Linked DNA regions of Methylosinus sp. H3A. The protein of the gene in region 3 interacts with the protein of the main gene of each other region in a pairwise test. Links are inferred from orthologs where the notes say so. Each region holds a gene or a part of one and is shown on either strand. Other genes may lie near its edges.

Evidence for each region.
Region 1: the proteins of IY145_RS22510 (region 3) and IY145_RS16085 interact in binary tests that used the Escherichia coli proteins (3 or more experiments, as listed by UniProt). The link is inferred for Methylosinus sp. H3A from one-to-one orthologs.
Region 2: the proteins of IY145_RS22510 (region 3) and IY145_RS10500 interact in binary tests that used the Escherichia coli proteins (3 or more experiments, as listed by UniProt). The link is inferred for Methylosinus sp. H3A from one-to-one orthologs.

Annotation. Positions count from the first base shown.
Region 1 is NZ_JADNQW010000005.1:2,823,399-2,828,824, forward strand. Bases 1-2,851 are described here. They hold IY145_RS16085 (P-II family nitrogen regulator), read right to left. Parts: upstream 1,670-2,851; coding sequence 1,331-1,669; downstream 1-1,330. Other genes in these bases: IY145_RS16080 (ammonium transporter), read right to left, coding at 1-1,299; IY145_RS16090 (acyl-CoA thioesterase II), read right to left, coding at 1,987-2,851. Also shown: more of IY145_RS16090, read right to left, coding at 2,852-2,874; IY145_RS16095 (Trm112 family protein), read right to left, coding at 2,880-3,110; IY145_RS16100 (LON peptidase substrate-binding domain-containing protein), read right to left, coding at 3,167-3,835; IY145_RS16105 (co-chaperone YbbN), read right to left, coding at 3,882-4,775; tRNA (guanosine(46)-N7)-methyltransferase TrmB, read right to left, coding at 4,839-5,426. UniProt on the Escherichia coli protein: Involved in the regulation of nitrogen metabolism. Regulates the activity of its targets by protein-protein interaction in response to the nitrogen status of the cell.
Region 2 is NZ_JADNQW010000005.1:1,607,947-1,613,465, reverse strand. Bases 2,576-5,519 are described here. They hold IY145_RS10500 (P-II family nitrogen regulator), read left to right. Parts: upstream 2,576-3,850; coding sequence 3,851-4,189; downstream 4,190-5,519. Other genes in these bases: glnA (type I glutamate--ammonia ligase), read left to right, coding at 4,287-5,519; sseA (3-mercaptopyruvate sulfurtransferase), read left to right, coding at 2,824-3,690; IY145_RS10510 (hypothetical protein), read right to left, coding at 2,576-2,694. Also shown: IY145_RS10525 (response regulator transcription factor), read right to left, coding at 1-200; IY145_RS10520 (hypothetical protein), read left to right, coding at 924-1,325; IY145_RS10515 (DUF3108 domain-containing protein), read right to left, coding at 1,343-2,185; more of IY145_RS10510, read right to left, coding at 2,278-2,575. UniProt on the Escherichia coli protein: P-II indirectly controls the transcription of the glutamine synthetase gene (glnA). P-II prevents NR-II-catalyzed conversion of NR-I to NR-I-phosphate, the transcriptional activator of GlnA. When P-II is uridylylated to P-II-UMP, these events are reversed.
Region 3 is NZ_JADNQW010000005.1:4,213,907-4,219,922, reverse strand. Bases 2,576-6,016 are described here. They hold IY145_RS22510 ([protein-PII] uridylyltransferase), read right to left. Parts: upstream 5,617-6,016; coding sequence 2,776-5,616; downstream 2,576-2,775. Other genes in these bases: gshB (glutathione synthase), read right to left, coding at 5,609-6,016; grpE (nucleotide exchange factor GrpE), read right to left, coding at 2,576-2,720. Also shown: IY145_RS22530 (Do family serine endopeptidase), read right to left, coding at 1-92; IY145_RS22525 (regulator), read left to right, coding at 468-884; magnesium/cobalt transporter CorA, read left to right, coding at 1,043-2,050; more of grpE, read right to left, coding at 2,112-2,575.

The DNA.
Region 1 (5,426 bases), 1.4 Mb from region 3 along the record:
GATATTGGTGTAGTCGGTGATGCCGACGCCGCCGAAGTCCGGGCTCACCAGAATGCCGGTGGCCAGAGCGCCGGTGATTCCGCCTATGGCATGCACGCCGAACACGTCGAGCGAGTCGTCATAGCCGAAGAAGTTCTTCACCTTGGAGACGAAGAACAGGCTGATCGGCGAGACGATCAAGCCCAGAACGATGGAGCCGATCGGCCCGGCGAAGCCGGAAGCCGGCGTCACCGCGACGAGGCCGGCGACGGCGCCGGAGATGAGGCCGAGCAGCGAGGGCTTGCCCTTGACCGCCCATTCCGTCAGCAGCCAGGAGAGCGCCGCCGCGGCGGTCGCCACCATCGTGTTGACGAAGGCGAGCGCCGTCGTGCCATTGGCCTCGAGGTTGGAGCCGGCGTTGAAGCCGAACCAGCCGACCCACAGCAGCGAAGCGCCGACCATGGACAGAGTCAGCGAGTGCGGTGGCAGCGCCTCTTTGCCGTAGCCGATGCGCTTGCCGATGATCAGCGCGCCGACGAAGCCGGCGATGCCCGCGTTGATGTGGACGACGGTGCCGCCCGCGAAGTCCAGAGCGCCGACGCCCTTCATCCAGGGCGCGAGGCCGCCGGCGATCCAGCCGACAGAGCCGAGCAGCGTGTCGATCTCGCCTTGAGCGGCGGTCTTGGCTTCATCCGTGGTCGCAGCGGCGAGCTTGGTCGCCGCGTCGACGAGGGCGTTGGGATCGGCGACGCCCCACACCCAATGCGCGACCGGGAAGTAGATGATCGTCACCCACAGCAGCACGAAGACGAAGGCCGCCCCGAATTTGATGCGCTCGGCGAAGGCGCCGATGATGAGCGCCGGCGTGATCATGGCGAAGGTCATCTGGAACACGAAATAAGCGTATTCCGGAATGACATGGCCGGGCGTGAAGGTCGGCGCGTTGGAGGAGGCGTCAACGCCCTTCAGGAACAGCTTGTTGAAGCCGCCGATATAGGCGTTGAGCGAGCCGCCGTCGCCGAAGGCCAGCGAATAGCCGTAGAGCGTCCAGACGACGCCGACGAGCGACACGATGGCGAAGGTCTGTGTGAGCACGGACAGAGCGTTCTTCGAGCGCACCAGGCCGCCGTAGAAGAGCGCGAGACCAGGGATCGACATCAGCAGCACGAGCGCGGAGGAGACCAGCACCCAGGCGGTGTCGCCGGGATTGGGCGTCGGCGCATTGCCGGCGGCGAGGGCGGGGTCGGCGAGGCCCACGGCGATCGCCGCGCCGACGAGGATCGAAGCCGCAGACAGGCTCCGAGGCAGACGAAGTCTCATTGGGAACTCCTGGTGATTTTTCGTGAGTGGGTCAGAGCGCGTCGGCGTCGCGCTCGCCGGTGCGGATGCGGATCGTCTGCTCGAGAGGAAGAACGAAAATCTTGCCGTCGCCGATCTGCCCGGTGTGGGCGGCGGTGGTGATCGCTTCGATGGCCTTGGCGACGAGCTCCGACGTCACGGCGACCTCGATTTTCAGCTTCGGCAGGAAGCTGACGGCGTATTCCGCGCCGCGGTAGATCTCGGTGTGGCCCTTCTGACGCCCGTATCCCTTGACTTCCGTCACGGTGAGACCGTGGACGCCGATGTTCGTCAGCGCGTCACGGACCTCATCGAGCTTGAAGGGCTTGATGATCGCTGTCACGATTTTCATCTGCCTATCCTGTTGTTCTGGACCTTCATGGCTGTGACGGCTCGCCCTGCGAGACGGCGCCCAATGTGGCGAGGGCCATGATGAGCACCGTTGTGCTCAGGCCGCGAGCTTTCAAATGCCGTGCCAGCCACCGCGCGGTTTCGCGGGGCGACACGAAACAGAAAAGAACTGCAAATCAAATCAATTCCGTGGCGAAGAGCCGCAGGAGGCGGGCAGTGCGCAGGACAAGGGTTTTCCGCCCGGCGCCGTCGCAGGGGCTCAGCAGGCGGACGCGAGAGAAGGCGCCTGGAAAAAGGCGGCAGGCGCCTATTAAATAATCAGCGGTCTGCTCGAGTTTCGATTGAGAGATCGCGGATCAGTCCCTCCTGCGCCACCGAGGCGATGAGACGTCCATCCTTGGAGAAGATCATTCCGCGCGTGAGCGTCCGCGCGCCGGCGGCGGTGGGGCTGTCCTGGGCGTAGAGCATCCATTCGTCGATGCGGAACGGCCGATGGAGCCACAAGGCGTGGTCGAGGCTCGCGACCTGCAAGCGATCGTCGAAGATCGAGCGTCCATGCGCGATGAGCGCAGTGTTCAGCAGCGTCATATCCGAGAGATAGGCGAGCACGGATTGGTGCGTCGCCAGATCGTCGCCGATGCGGTCGACCAGTCGAAACCAGATGAACTGCTTCGCGTCCGCCTTCGCAGTGTTCGAAAAATAGGCGTGTGGATCGACGACGCGTATATCCACCGCCGGAGATCCGGCGATGCATTCGGTGGCGCCCGGCGGCAGGAATTCGGCGAAGCGCTCGGCCAGCGCATTCTTCGTCGGCAGGCTCTCGGGAGGGGGGGCCTGCGGCGCCGGGAACGCATGCTCGAGGCCGGGCTCGTCGATCTGGAACGACGCCTCCATGGAGAAAATCGTCCGCCCGCGCTGGCGGGCCACGCAGCGCCGGGTCGTGAAGCTCCTGCCGTCGCGCAGACGTTCGACCGCAAAATCGATCGGCGCGTGCGGATCGCCGGGCAGGATGAAATAGGCGTGCAGCGAATGGGCCGGCCGCTCGGGCGGGACCGTCCGCTGCGCGGCGACCAGCGCCTGTCCCACGACCTGCCCGCCATAGACGCGCGGGCTGCGGGACCGGCTGTAGCCGCGGAAGACGTCCTCGCCGAGGGGCTCGAGGTCGAGCAGCGCGAGCAGCTCATGCGTGGGGTGGGGGGCGTCCATGCGGATCAGTCGACCGGCCGCGCCTCCTCCGGCAGCATGATGGGAATGCCGTCGCGGATCGGATAGGCGAGCCGCGCGGAGCGGGAGATCAGCTCCTGCCGCTCGGCGTCATATTCCAGCGTCGATTTGGTGAGCGGGCAGACCAAAATCTCCAAAAGGCGCGGATCGACCTTCGTCGCTTTGGATGCGGAAGCGTCCTCGCCTTCGCTCGCGGGCTTCTCGGATTTGTCGCTCATCGTGGCGCCTTTCTGCAAGTCAGAAGCGGTATATGCCGCAGCGGCGGAAATAATCTCTAATGAAATTGCGGCGGATCGTCGCTGTTCTGCGCCAGATCGAGCTCGGCCAGCGCGACGAGAATCTCGGCGCGCGAGCGCAGGTCGACCGCCTCGAGCAGCGCTTGCTTCTCATTGGCGCCGAAGGGGCTCATCATCGCGAGCGCATTCACCAGCGCCTCGTTGGGGGCGGCGTCTATGCTGGTCCAATCGACGTCGAGCTGCGAGCCGTCGGCGAATTCGCGCAGCATGCGGATCATCCCCGTGCGATCGACGTCGGCCTCGCCGGCGCCGGGCTCGAGATCGATCAGGAAATCGTCATAGCTGACCCGGCAGGTCCGATAGGCCAGCGTCGCCGGCAGCTCTTCCTCTATGCGGAAGCGCGCGATCCCGGTGAGGGAAATGAGATAGCGGCCGTCGCCGGTCTCGGAGAATCGCGTGATGCGTCCGGCGCAGCCGATACGGTGCAGGATCGGGGTCTGCTCGCGCTCGTCCTGACCCGGCAGAGGCTGGATCATGCCGATGACGCGCTGCGAGGCGATGGCGTCGTCGACCATCGCCAGATAGCGCGGCTCGAATATGTTGAGCGGCAGCTCGCCGCGCGGCAGCAGCAGCGCGCGGGTCAGCGGAAACACCGGAACGACGTCCGGCAATGCGTTCGCATCTTTATAGGGTTGATTGACGCTCATGTCGGTCAGCGGCGATCGCCGCCACTCCTCGAGAAACTCGCTCGGATCAGGAGAACAGCAGCGACGACAGGCGCCGCCGCGCGCCTATGGTCGCTTGGTCGAGCGGCCCCCAGGCGTCGAAGAACTGGATGAGTTGCTTCCGCGCCCCGTCGTCGCTCCAACTACGGTCCTTTCGGATGATGTCAAGGAGCGCGGTGGCGGCCTCGTCGCGCTTGCCCTTGGCGTTGAGCGCGAGGGCGAGATCGAAGCGCGCCTGCAGATCGTCCGGATCGAAGCCGACGCGCTTTTGGAGCTCGTCGATCTCGCCGAGATCGGAGGCGGCGAGCGCATTCTCGAGCGACGCCGCCGCTGCGGCGACGAGCGGGTCCGCGCGCGTTGGGGCGGGCAGGCCGTCGAGCAGTGCCTGCGCGTCTGCGAGACGGTCTTGCTCCACATAGAGGCGGGTGAGTTCGGCCGCCGCTTTGGCGAAGGGCGGGGTCTCTCCGACGAGCTCGAGCAGGATCGCCTCGGCGGCCTCCAGCTGGCCCTCGCCGATCAGCGCCTCGGCGGTGAGAAAAGCGTCGGTTCCCTCGTCCTCGAGCGGGCCGGCGAGCCGCTCGATAAAGCCGCGCAGCTGCTTCTCCGGCAGCGCGCCGACGAAGCCGTCAGCCGGCCGGCCGCGCTGGAAGGCGACCACGGCGGGAATGGATTTCACGCCGAGCTGGCCGGCGATCTCCGGATGCTCGTCGATATTCATCTTGACGAGCTTCACCCGTCCGTCGGCGGCTTTCACCGCCCGCTCCAGGGCAGGCGCGAGCTGCTTGCAGGGCTCGCACCAGGGCGCCCAGAAATCGACGAGCACGGGCTGGCGCAGCGACGCCTCCAGAACGTCGGCGCGAAATGTCGCCGTCGTCGTCTCGGTCGCCCGGGTGTCGTCTTGCGCCGTCAGTTCCGCCGCCATCGCACCGTCTCCCGCACGCTCTCCCGCTGGGCGTCACTCGCCCGCCAGCCGTCGCTCGCGTCCTCAACGCCTCACGAAAGTCAGATAGACCGGTTTGCGTCCGGCCGCCATCGCTTTCGCCTCGTATTTCGTCTGCGTCCAACCCTCCCAGGGCGTGAGCCAGTCCGCCGACGTCGCCGCGGTCCATGCAAAATCCGTGGCGTCCCGGACGCGCGCCAGCGCCCAGCCGGCATAATCGTCGATGTCTGTCGCAAAACGCAATTGCGCGCCCGGCGTCATCACCCGCGCGAGCGCGTCCAATGTCTCCTTCGCGACGAAACGCCGCTTGCGGTGGCGGCGCTTGGGCCATGGGTCCGGGTAGAAGAGGAAGGTCCGGCCGAGGCTCGCTCGCGGCAGCCAGCCGATGACCTCGGCCGCGTCGCCCTGATGGAGGCGGATATTGGCGAGGCCCAGCGCGTCGATTCTGGCGAGGAGCTTGGCCATTCCATTCACGAAGGGCTCGCAGCCGATGAAGCCGACATCGGGGCGCGCCGCCGCGGCCGCGACGAGATGCTCGCCGCCGCCGAAGCCGATCTCGAGAAAAACGTGCTGGACGGGGGCCGAAAATAGGCTCGCCGCCGAAGGGCAGGGCGCCGAGAGGTCCAGCGTCAG
Region 2 (5,519 bases), 2.6 Mb from region 3 along the record:
TCGGCGATGGCGACGTCGATCGGAAAAGCCGCGCCCGTCTCGCCGCGGTCTTCGCCCGAACGCTCGGCCTTCTGGCGTGGAGCGGTCGGCGCGCTGTCGGCCGCCTGCGTCGCGGGACGTTCGGGCGCGCGGATCGGCCCGGGACGTCCGACGGCTCGCGGTCGTTCATCTCCGAGCTTCGTCGAAGACGTCGAGGCCATGGGCCACTCCAAGTGAAAGCGCTGCGGTCGCAGCCAGGATGCACTCGGGCGGCGGCGCCCCCCGAGTGGGTAGGCCCGACTATATAACCTGCGGCTTCCATTGGAAAGCCTCGGCGCATCTTTCGCAACGCTCGAGGCGGATTCTTTCCAGCGCGACGACGCCAAAAAGAAGCGGCGCATCGAACGAGCCGATGCGCCGCATCATATCCGTAGACCGGTTCTGAAGCGTCAGTCGCTCAGAACCCAGCGAGCGGCGAAATACGCCGCGGCGCCGAGCGCGATGATCGCGATCATGCCAACCGGCGTCGCCGCATAGCTCGTAAGCTCGAGAATTGCTCCCATAACGCTTCCTCCTCTTTAACGCCCGATCTCGTTCAGGCTGCCAGCCGTGCAACGATATCACCCAAGACAGACGAAGTCTCGCCTGTTAAGTGAGATACGCTTTGGTGGATATCATCGCCGGCTCGAATTCCGAGAACGCCCTGGATGGGCCGACCGCGATCCGAGACGCGCCGACGGTCTTTCACGCCCGGCGCTCCTCTTCGAGCGGCCGAGCCAGGCCGCGATCCACGCCCGCGACACGTTGCTGGCAATTATATTAGCCTTTGATGCTCGTCAAGATGCGGCGCCGCCCTCATCGCCGTCTTTGGGGCTTGCGGAGCCGCGTGCGGCGCCGTTAATGAAGCTGCGGCTCGACGAAGAAGAACGGAAAAACCGACGCCAATGGCCCGCCCTTCTCTCACCTTCATCGCCGTCGCCGCCCTCGCGACGCTCATCGGCGCCGTCTGGTTCTTCGGCTATCGCCGCACACCCGCCTGTTCGGGCGAGGGGCGCTACATGGCGACGGTCCAGCAGTGCCGCGCCTATGGCCTCGACGCCGGCCTCTGCGCCGGCGCAGTGGACAAAGCGCGCGCGCTCGTCGCCCGCGTCGCGCCCCACACGGAGACGTCCTTCGATTGCGAAGTGCGCTTTTCGGAATGTTTCGCCGGACCGGACGGGCGCTTCACGCCCTCGCCCTCCTTCTGCCTCGCGCCGGGATCGGCGGAGCCGAGAGAGGTGCGCTATCTCGAATATGATTCCGATCGGCTGAACCGCAAGAAGACGCGCGAAATCCGCCTCGACTGAAGAGGCCGCTCGCGCGCCTATTGATCCGCGGCCTGGCGACGCCCGCCGAGATGGAATTCGGCGGGCTCGACGGTCAGCATGCCGACGGTGGTGCGCAGCGCCATCCGATAGGGCACGACCGCATGCGCCATGGGCAGAGGCGCAAGCCAGACGGTGATATCGTTGTTCTCGGCCATGAAGCGCGTCGAGACACTGTCCGGCCGATGCCCCGAGATCGGACGATAGCGCGCGGCGCAGACGGAGACCGGCCCGGAATAGCCGCGCGTCTCGACATTGCGCATCTCGACGAATGAGAGGGTCACGTCGAAACGGGTGACGCCGTCGAAGACGGGGATCGTCCGATTGCAGGCCGAGGGCCCGACGAGCGGCTCGCTCGCCGGAACGCTCATGATCAGCGCGCTCACCGGATCTGTGATGTGGGACTTGTTGCCATCCGTCACCGGAATGCGGACGGGCATGTCCCAGGGCGTCGGATCGACATGCACGGCGCGCACGGAATTGCCGGCGAGCGCCATGCGGACGGTGCGCGTCTCATAAGTGTTGGAGGTGGTGTTGGCGTAGCTCGCCGGCGCGAGCCCCTCATGCGAGACGACGCCGGCCGCGGTGGCGGCGCCGCGCGTGTCGTTGACGAGCGAGGCGAGGCCGGTCGTGCGCATCGAAATGTCGATGCGATAATTGCGCGCGTCGATGACGCCGTCGGCCGAGGCGTGGCCGATCGACAGGCCGAGCAGGCTCAAAGAGTAATGCGCCTTGAGCGTCTCCGCCCGGCAGGGAGAGGCCGCGACGAGCAGAGCGAGCGCGACGAGCTCCGGCGTCGAGCCGCGTCCGGCTCTTTCCAGCACAGATGAGAAAAACGCCATTCGAAGACCTGCGATCGAATCAGTCATCGCCACGATGGGCCAGGCGAGAGCGCTTGTCGATGCTCGGATCGCGCCGGAGGAAGGGGCTCGATTCAGGCCCACTCCTGCCAGCTGCCGTCGGCGAATATGCGCCACGCGCGCAGACCCGCTTTGGCGACCACGATGCGGCCGGCCTTCGCCTCGCTCACGAGATGCTTGAATACGAGAGGATTGCGCCAGGAAAACGGCTTTTCGGGATCGCAGACCGCATGATATTCGTCGCTGTCGGGATCGTCCATCAGCAGCGTGCCGACCTTGTCCGGCCGCAGCTGGACGCCGAGCGAGCGCTCCTCCTTCCAGCGGCAGTGATAATCGCGGCACACGTCGGGCCGTGTGGCGTAGACGCCGCAGCCGCTCGTCTTCGTGCAGTGCTCGCACCAGACGCCGGCCTTCTTGGTGAATTCCTCGATCTCCAGCACCTTGCAACAGAAAGCGCAGGGACCGCAGGCCTTGCCGGGAATGTCGAGCATGGTCTCGATTTTCGTCTTTTCGGCGATTTTGGGAACGAATCGATTCTGCTACATTGACTACAACGATCGCGACGCCGGCGCCATCGCCCCCCGGAGGGTCGCCAGAGGATCGCCGCGAGGAGGACCGCAATGACGAGAGCCGCCCCGAACATCGATCCCGAGACGCTGTTCGTCTCCACGCAATGGCTCGCCGACCATCTCCATGCGCCGGACGTCATCGTGTTCGACGCCTCCTGGCACATGCCGGCCGCCGGCCGGAACGCCCATGCCGAATATCTCGACGCCCATGTTCCAGGCGCCGTCTTCTTCGACATAGACGCCATCGCCGATCATTCGACCGACCTGCCGCATATGCTGCCGGACGCGGTCGCCTTCGCCTCGGCCGTCCGCAAGCTCGGCCTCGGCGACGGCATGCGCGCGGTGATCTATGACAGCCTCGGCCTCTTCTCCGCGCCGCGCCTGTGGTGGACGCTGCGCGTCTTCGGCGCCACCGACGTCTCCGTCCTCGACGGCGGCCTGCCGGCCTGGAAGGCAGAAGGCCGTCCGCTCGAGCAGGGCGAAGCCCACCGCGCGCCGCGCCATTTCACGCCGCGCGTCGACCGCGGGCTCGTCGCCGACTCGGCGGATGTGGCGCGAGCGCTGGCCGACGGCTCCGCGCAGGTCGTGGACATGCGCTCCGCCGAGCGCTTCGCGGGCAGCGTTCCCGAGCCGCGCCCCGGCCTGCGCTCCGGCCATATGCCCGGCGCGCTCAACCTGCCCTTCGGCAATCTCGTCGCCGATGGCCGCATGAAGGCGCCGGAGGCGCTGGAGGAGGTTTTCGCGCGCGCGAAGATCGATCCCGAGCGGCCGATCGTCGCGAGCTGCGGCTCCGGCCTCACCGCCTCGATCCTGAGCTTGGCGCTGGCCGCGTCGGGACGACGGCCGGCCACCGTCTATGACGGCTCCTGGTCCGAATGGGGCGCGCGCGCCGACCTTCCGGTCATATCCGATTCATGAGCAAACTGATTGTCTATCAGGCGCCAGCGCCCTTCTATTGGGCATAGTCGCTGATTTTCGGCATGGCGCCTTTTTGTGACAAATGATAGAAGCGCGGCGGTTCTTCGGTGAGGCGGATGCGTTCTCGGGGAACCTCGAGTCGGGATGCGGGGAAAGGTGAATGAAGAAAATCGAGGCGATCATCAAACCTTTCAAGCTCGATGAAGTAAAAGAAGCGCTCCAAGGCGCCGGCCTGCAGGGCATTACTGTCACCGAGGCGAAGGGTTTCGGTCGCCAAAAGGGGCATACCGAGCTGTATCGCGGCGCGGAATATGTGGTCGATTTCCTTCCCAAGGTGAAAATCGAGATCGTGCTCGCCGACGATGCGGTGGATCGCGCGGTCGAGGCCATCCGCAAAGCCGCGCAGACCGGACGCATCGGCGACGGAAAAATCTTCGTCTCCAACGTCGAAGGCGCGATCCGGATTCGCACCGGCGAGACCGGCGCGGACGCGATCTAGCCGGCGCCGAATTCGCTACGCCCCGCCGCCCCGCGGCTGACATTCGCGTCCCTACACTAGGACTCGACCGTCCACATCGAAATGAAGGCTCCACGACATGACAACGGCCAAGGACGTTCTCAAGCAGATCGCCGACAATGACGTAAAATATGTGGATTTCCGCTTCACGGATCCGCGCGGCAAGTGGCAGCACGTCACCTTCGACGTGTCGATCGTCGACGAGGAAGCGCTGAACGAAGGCATCATGTTCGACGGCTCCTCCATCGCCGGCTGGAAGGCGATCAACGAGTCGGACATGACGCTCCTGCCCGATCTCTCGACCGTCACGCACGACCCCTTCTTCGCCGCCTCCACTTTGTCGATCGTCTGCGACGTCGTCGAGCCCACGACCGGCCAGCCCTATAACCGCGACCCGCGCGGCATCGCCAAGAAGGCCCAGGCCTATCTTCAGGCGACCGGCGTCGGCGACACCTCGTTCTTCGGCCCGGAAGCCGAATTCTTCGTCTTCGACGACGTGCGCTTCTCGACCGACCCCTACAACACCGGCTTCACCGTCGACTCCGTCGAGCTGCCCACCAATTCCGACACCGCCTATGAGGGCGGCAATCTCGGCCATCGCGTGCGCACCAAGGGCGGCTATTTCCCGGTCCCGCCGATCGACTCCGCTCAGGACATGCGCGGCGAGATGCTGGCGGCCATGGCGTCCATGGGCGTCGCCGTCGAGAAGCACCATCACGAGGTCGCTTCCGCGCAGCATGAGCTGGGTCTGAAATTCGCGACGCTGGTCACCGTCGCCGATCATCTGCAGATCTACAAATACGCCATCCATCAGGTCGCGCATTCCTACGGCAAGACGGCGACCTTCATGCCCAAGCCCGTCTATGGCGACAATGGCTCCGGCATGCACGTCCACCAGTCGATCTGGAAGGAAGGCAAGCCGGTGTTCGCCGGCGACAAATACGCCGGCCTGTCCCAGGAATGCCTGTGGTATATCGGCGGCATCATCAAGCACGCCAAGGCGCTGAACGCCTTCACCAATCCGTCGACGAACTCCTATAAGCGCCTGGTTCCGGGCTTCGAGGCTCCGGTGCTGCTCGCCTATTCGTCGCGCAACCGCTCGGCCTCCTGCCGCATCCCCTTCGCGACCAGCCCGAAGGCGAAGCGCGTCGAGGTTCGCTTCCCCGATCCGACGGCGAATCCCTATCTCGCCTTCTCGGCCATGCTGATGGCGGGTCTCGACGGCATCGCCAACAAGATCGATCCGGGCCAGCCCTCGGACAAGGATCTCTACGACCTGCCGCCGGAGGAGCTGAAGGCGATCCCGACGGTC
Region 3 (6,016 bases):
TGAGTCTGCGTCGCGGGGGCCTGGCCCCAGGCGAAGCTCTGCGCCGGCGAGAGGAGCGTCGCGCCGAGCGCGAGCGCGGCGGCGCCGGACATGAGGGACATGCGGAACGGGCGTCCTTCCGGACGACGCCATCGCGCCGTTCGGGTCGTGGCGAGAGCTCGACGAAAAACCATGGGCAAGGTCATCAAACCGTCTCCATCGATCTGCCTCGGGCGCGCTCGCTTTTCGAGGAGCCGCCGCCGGGGGCGCGGCGGGGCGTCCGCCTGTCGACGATGAAGATGGGGTTTGCGGGCTTACGCCACAGTGGCGGCCGCATGAAACTTTCGTAAGGCTCCGCTCGTGACGCGAGCTCGAGCGGGCGCGCGGGCAAATCACCCGAGGCGGCGAGGGAGCCCGTCCATGGCGGGCGAGGCCCGGCTCACGGCAGATTTTCCTTCGGGTTCATCGCGGACCGGGAGGAACGACAAATGCCGAATTTCGCTTTCGACGACAGCAACATCGCCTGGCGGCGCCTCGAGGGAGTGGATCACCTCTGGCTCTGCGTGCGGGACATAGACGACGACGCCGGGATTCTCCATGTCCTCTTCAAATTCGCGGCCAATGAAAAAATCCTGCTGCATCGTCACAAGACGCTGAACAAGACCTTCGTGATTCAAGGCGAGCATCGCGTCTATCACGCGAACCACGAGATCAAGGAGATCAGGCCTGTCGGCAGCTACAAGGTCAGCCCGCCTTCGGACGACCCGCATCGCGAAGGCGGCGGCGATCAGGACGTGGTCGTGTTCTTCACCATCTATGGAAAGGGCGTGCTCTACGAAATATTGGACGACGAGCAGGCTGTCGTCGGCGTCCTCACCGTCGAGGATTTTCGCGCGCTATTGTGATCGAGCGCGGAAGTCGGCTCACCCCCGGCGGGATGCGATGCCTCGATGACGACACGAATCTACCCGCGGAGCGGGGGAGGGCTGGGGGTGCGAGCGGATTGCCTTCGACGCCGGCGGCGCTTAGATCGTCGCCGATGTCACCGACGAGGCCTCGAACCATGAATGCATCGATCGCCGCGCCCGCAGCCGGGGCGGAGCCCGGCGTCGTCGCGGCGGCCGTCTATGCGGATGGCCGCCGGCTCCAGGACATAGCGATCGAGGAGGCCGGCGCCTTCGCCGCGCGTCCCGGCCATGTCGTGTGGATCGGGCTCTACGAGCCCTCTTTCGATCTGCTGGCGCGCGTGCGGCGACAGTTCGATCTGCATCCGCTGGCGATAGAGGACGCCGGCAAGGCGCATCAATATCCCAAGCTCGAGCAATATGGGGATGGTCTGTTCATCGTCGCGCGCACCGCGCAGATGGAGAGTGGCCGCATCGTCTTCGGCGAGACGCATCTGTTCGTCGGCAAGGGCTATGTTCTGTCGATCCGCCACGGCGCCTCGAGCTCCTATGCGCAGGTGCGCGAGCGCTGCGAGGCGGCGCCCCACGGCCTGTCGGAGGGCGAGGACTATATCGTCTACGCCATTCTCGATTTCATCGTGGACAATTACTTTCCCGTGCTCGCGACGATCAATGCGGAAGTCGAGGAGATCGAGGATCATATTCTCGCGCAGGCGCCGGAGAAGACCCATGTCGATCGGCTCTATGCGCTGCGACGCGACCTGTTGCGGCTCGGCAACGCCGTCGCGCCGCTGGTCGACGTCTGCCAACGCCTCGAGCATACGCAGGTGATGCCGATCGACGCCGCCATGCGGCCGCATTTTCGCGATGTGACCGACCATATTCTGCGCGTTCGCGAGCAGATCGACACATTGCGCGAGGTGCTGGCCTTCGCCTTCGAGGCGAGCCTGATGAACGGCCAGATGCAGCAGACCTATATCACGCGGCGGCTCGCGGCTTGGGCCGCCATCCTCGCCGTGCCGACGGCGATCGCCGGCATTTACGGGATGAATTTCGAGCATATGCCGGAGCTGAAGTGGCGCTACGGCTATTTCCTGGTTCTCGGCGCGACGGCGACGATCTGCGCCACGCTCTATTGGCGTTTTCGCCGCAACGGCTGGCTGTGACGCGCGGCGCTATGCCGTCGCGCGTTCTCGATCGCCTATGGCTCGGGGCCGAAAAGCCGGATCAGGCCTTCGGCCCGCCCCGCGCGATGCCGACCTTGGCCGGGCGCAGCACGCGCTCGCCGATCAGATAGCCGGGCTCGACCACTTGCGCGACCGTGCCATTGGGCACGCTCTCGTCCGGTATCTCGAACAGCGCCTCGTGCTGATTGGGGTCGAAGCGCTGGCCCTGCGCCTCGATCTTCTTGACGCCGAAGCGCGCGAGGCGGGAGACGAAGTCGCGCTCGGTGAGCTCCACGCCCTCGATCAGCGTGAGAATGCTCTGCTCGAGGCCTTCGCGCGCCGGCGCCGGCACGCTGTCGACCGCGCGGCGCAGATTATCCGCCAAGGGCAGCATTTCACGGGCGAAATTGGCGACCCCATAGGTCTTGGCGTCGGCGATCTCCTTGTCGGTCCGTCGCCGCAGATTCTCCATATCGGCGAGCGTGCGCAGCAGCTTGTCCTTCAAGCTGGCGACCTCGGCGTGGAGATTGCCGAGCTCGGTGAAGGGCTCGGGCTCGGCAATGTCGGATTCCGCCCCCGGCTGCGCCAGAGCGGAGGCGTCGGCCTCGCCGGCCTGCGCCTGACGGATGCGGGCCTCCTCGGGAGTTTCCTTTTTCTTATCGTCGCTCATGATCTCTTCCATTGGCGATGAAACGCCCCCGATATCAGTGCGGGAGCGCGCAAAATCAAGTCGGGGCGACGCTCGCGCCCGCGCCGGTCGATTTTCGCACCCGCAGCGCGAAGACGTCCAGCAATTGGCGCTTGATCGCCGCCTGACGCGAAGGCGAGACGATTTTCCCGCCGGTCAGATCGGTCACATAGAAAGCGTCCACGGCCCGCTCGCCGAAGGTCACGATATGAGCGGAGCCGATGTTGAGATTGAGATTGGAGATGGCGTTGGTCAAATCGAAGAGCAGTCCGACGCGGTCGAGGCCGGAGACCTCGATGACGGTCGCCATATTGGCGAAGCTGTTGTCGATGACGATGTCGGGCGCGATGTCGAAGGCCGTCGTCGCGGCGCGTTGCGCGCTGCGCGCGGCGACCGCCTCCGAAATGGCGATCTCGCCGCGCAGCGCTTTCTCGATGAAGTCGGCGACGCGGCGCGCCCGGCGCAATTCGTCGTCGTCCAGCGGAAAGGCGCGCGAGAAGAAGATCGTGTCCAGCGCGAGCCCGTCCGCCGTGGTGAAGATATGGGCGTCGACGATGTTGGCGCCGCTCGCCGCGCAGGCGCCGGCGATGATCGACAACAGCCGCCGATGATCCTGCGCGATGACGGTGAGCTCCACCGCGCCGCTCTTGGTGTCGAGATCGACAGTGGTGGCGAGCGGCGTCTTCGAATCGTTGAGGTCGCGCAACAGGCGCGCATGGCGCACCTTGCGGGCGAGGTCCGCCTTCAGCCAATAGGCGGAATAATGGCGCTGCGCATAGGCCGTGAAATCCGCTTCGCTCCAATCGGAGAGCGCGGCGCGCAGCTCCTCCTTCGCTTGGGCGACTCTGCTCTTGCGATCGGCCGCCGAATGGCCGCCGCCGAGCACCACTTCCGTCTCCCAATAGAGCACGTTGAGCAGCTGCGCCTTCCAGGCGTCGAGCACGCCGGGGCCGACGGCGTGAATGTCGCACATGGTCAGCACGAGCAGCATTTTGAGCCGCTCCATCGTCTGCACGATTCCGGCGAAATTCTCGATCGTGCGGCGGTCGGAGAGATCGCGGCTCTGCGCTATGCTCGACATCAGCAGATGATGCTGCACCAGCCAGGCGACGGCGCCGGTCTCCGCGGCGTCGAGGCCCAGACGCGGGCACAGCGAATACGCGATATCGGCGCCGGCCTGCGAGTGATCCTCCTTGCGGCCCTTGGCGATATCGTGCAGCAGCAGGCCGAGATAGAGCGCCTTGCGATTGGAGATCGTCGGCAGAATGTCGTTCGCCAGCGCCGCTTGTTTCGGCCCGCGGCCCGATTCGAGCGCCGCCAGCGCGCCGACCGCGCGCAACAAATGCTCATCGACAGTGTAGTGATGATACATGTTGAATTGCATCATCGCGACGATGCGGCCGAACTCCGGGATGAAGCGTCCGAGCACGCCCACTTCATTCATGCGTCGCAGCACCGTCTCCGTCGTATTGTGCGACAGCAGAATGTCGAGGAACAGACGGTTCGCTTCTTTGTTGGCGCGCAGATCGGAATCGATGAGCCGCAGCGAGCGCGTGACGGCGCGCACGGCGTCCGGATGGATCGCGAGCCCATAGCGATCGGCGGTCCAGAACAGGCGGATGATATTCACCGGATCGCGGCGGAAGACATCTTCGGCGGCGACATTGACGCGGTCGTGCTCGACAATGAAATTGTCCGGCGGCATTTTGCGCGCGCGGCGCCGCAGCCGGCCGAGCACGCGGTCGAGCATCGCCGGCGGCTTGGCCTCGCGCGCCTCGAGCGCCGCGCAGACGATGGCGGTGAGATCGCCGACGTCTTTGGCGACGAGAAAATAATGCTTCATGAAGCGTTCGGTGCGCGAGAGGCCGGCGCGGTCGTGATAGCCGAATTTCGCGGCGAGCATGGGCTGCAGATCGAAGGACAGACGCTCCTCGGCGCGGCCCGTCGAAAAATGCAGCTGGCAGCGCACGCGCCACAGAAATTCCTCGCAGCGCTGGAACAAGGTCAGCTCGCTGCGTGTAAACAGTCCGGCGGCGACGAGCTCCTCCGGCTCGCGCACGCGATAGACATATTTGGCGATCCAGAACAGAGTGTGCAGATCGCGCAGGCCGCCCTTGCCCTCTTTCACATTGGGCTCGACGAGATAGCGCGACGAGCCCGCGCGCGAGACGCGCTGGTCGCGCTCGGCGAGCTTGGCGGCGACGAAGGCGCGCGCGTCGACGCGCATGATCTCGCGATCGAAACTCTCGAGCAATTCGTGAAAGAGCTCTACATTGCCGAGAATGAAACGCGCCTCGAGAATGGTCGTGCGGATGGTGACGTCGGCGCGCGCCTGGCGCAGGCATTCGGCGACCGAGCGGCTCGAATGTCCGACCTTCTGGCGCAGATCCCAGAGCATATAGAGGATCGCCTCGACGACGCTCTCGCCCCATGGGGTCTGCTTATAGGGAAGCAGGAACAAGAGATCGATGTCGGAGCCCGGCGCGAGCGTGCCGCGCCCATAGCCGCCGACGGCGACGACGGTCAGTCGCTCGCCGAAGGTCGGATTATCGGCGACATAGACGAAGCGGACGACATAATCGTAGATCGCGCCGATGATCTCGTCCTCGAGATCGGAGAGATAGCGCGCGCAGGCCAGCCCTTTGCCGCCGGCGTCGAGATAGGCGTGCGCCGTCTCGTGACCCTCCGCCAGCGCGGCGCGCAGGATTTCGACCACCGCGGCGCGCGGCGGCTCGCCGGGCTTGGAGCCCGCGCTCACCGCGACGATTTTTTCGCCGAGCGCCGCGCGCGCGCCCTGCGCGCTCGGCTCCGCGGGCCGCGCGAGCGTGGGGACGTCACGGGACGCGCGCAGCGCGCCGGCGGCGCGCGCCTCAGCCATTCGCGCGCAGCTTCGCGAGCTTGCCCTCGATCGCGTCGAAGATCGGCGCGGCGAGGTCCGGGCCGCCGAGCCGGGCGAGCGCTCGCAAGCCGGTCGGCGAGGTCACATTGATCTCGGTGAGATTGCCGTCGATGACGTCTATGCCGACGAACAACAGGCCGCGCGCCCGGAGCGCCGGCCCGAGCCGCGCGCAGATCTCGCGCTCGCGCTCGGTCAGCGCCGTCGCCGCGGCCGCGCCGCCGCGCACCATATTGGAGCGAATGTCGTTTTCGGCGGGGATGCGGTTCACCGCGCCCAGCGGTTCGCCGTCGACGAGCAATATGCGCTTGTCGCCTTCGCTGACGGCGGGGAGAAAGCGCTGCACGACCCAGGGCTCGCGGAAGGTCGCGGAAAAGAGATC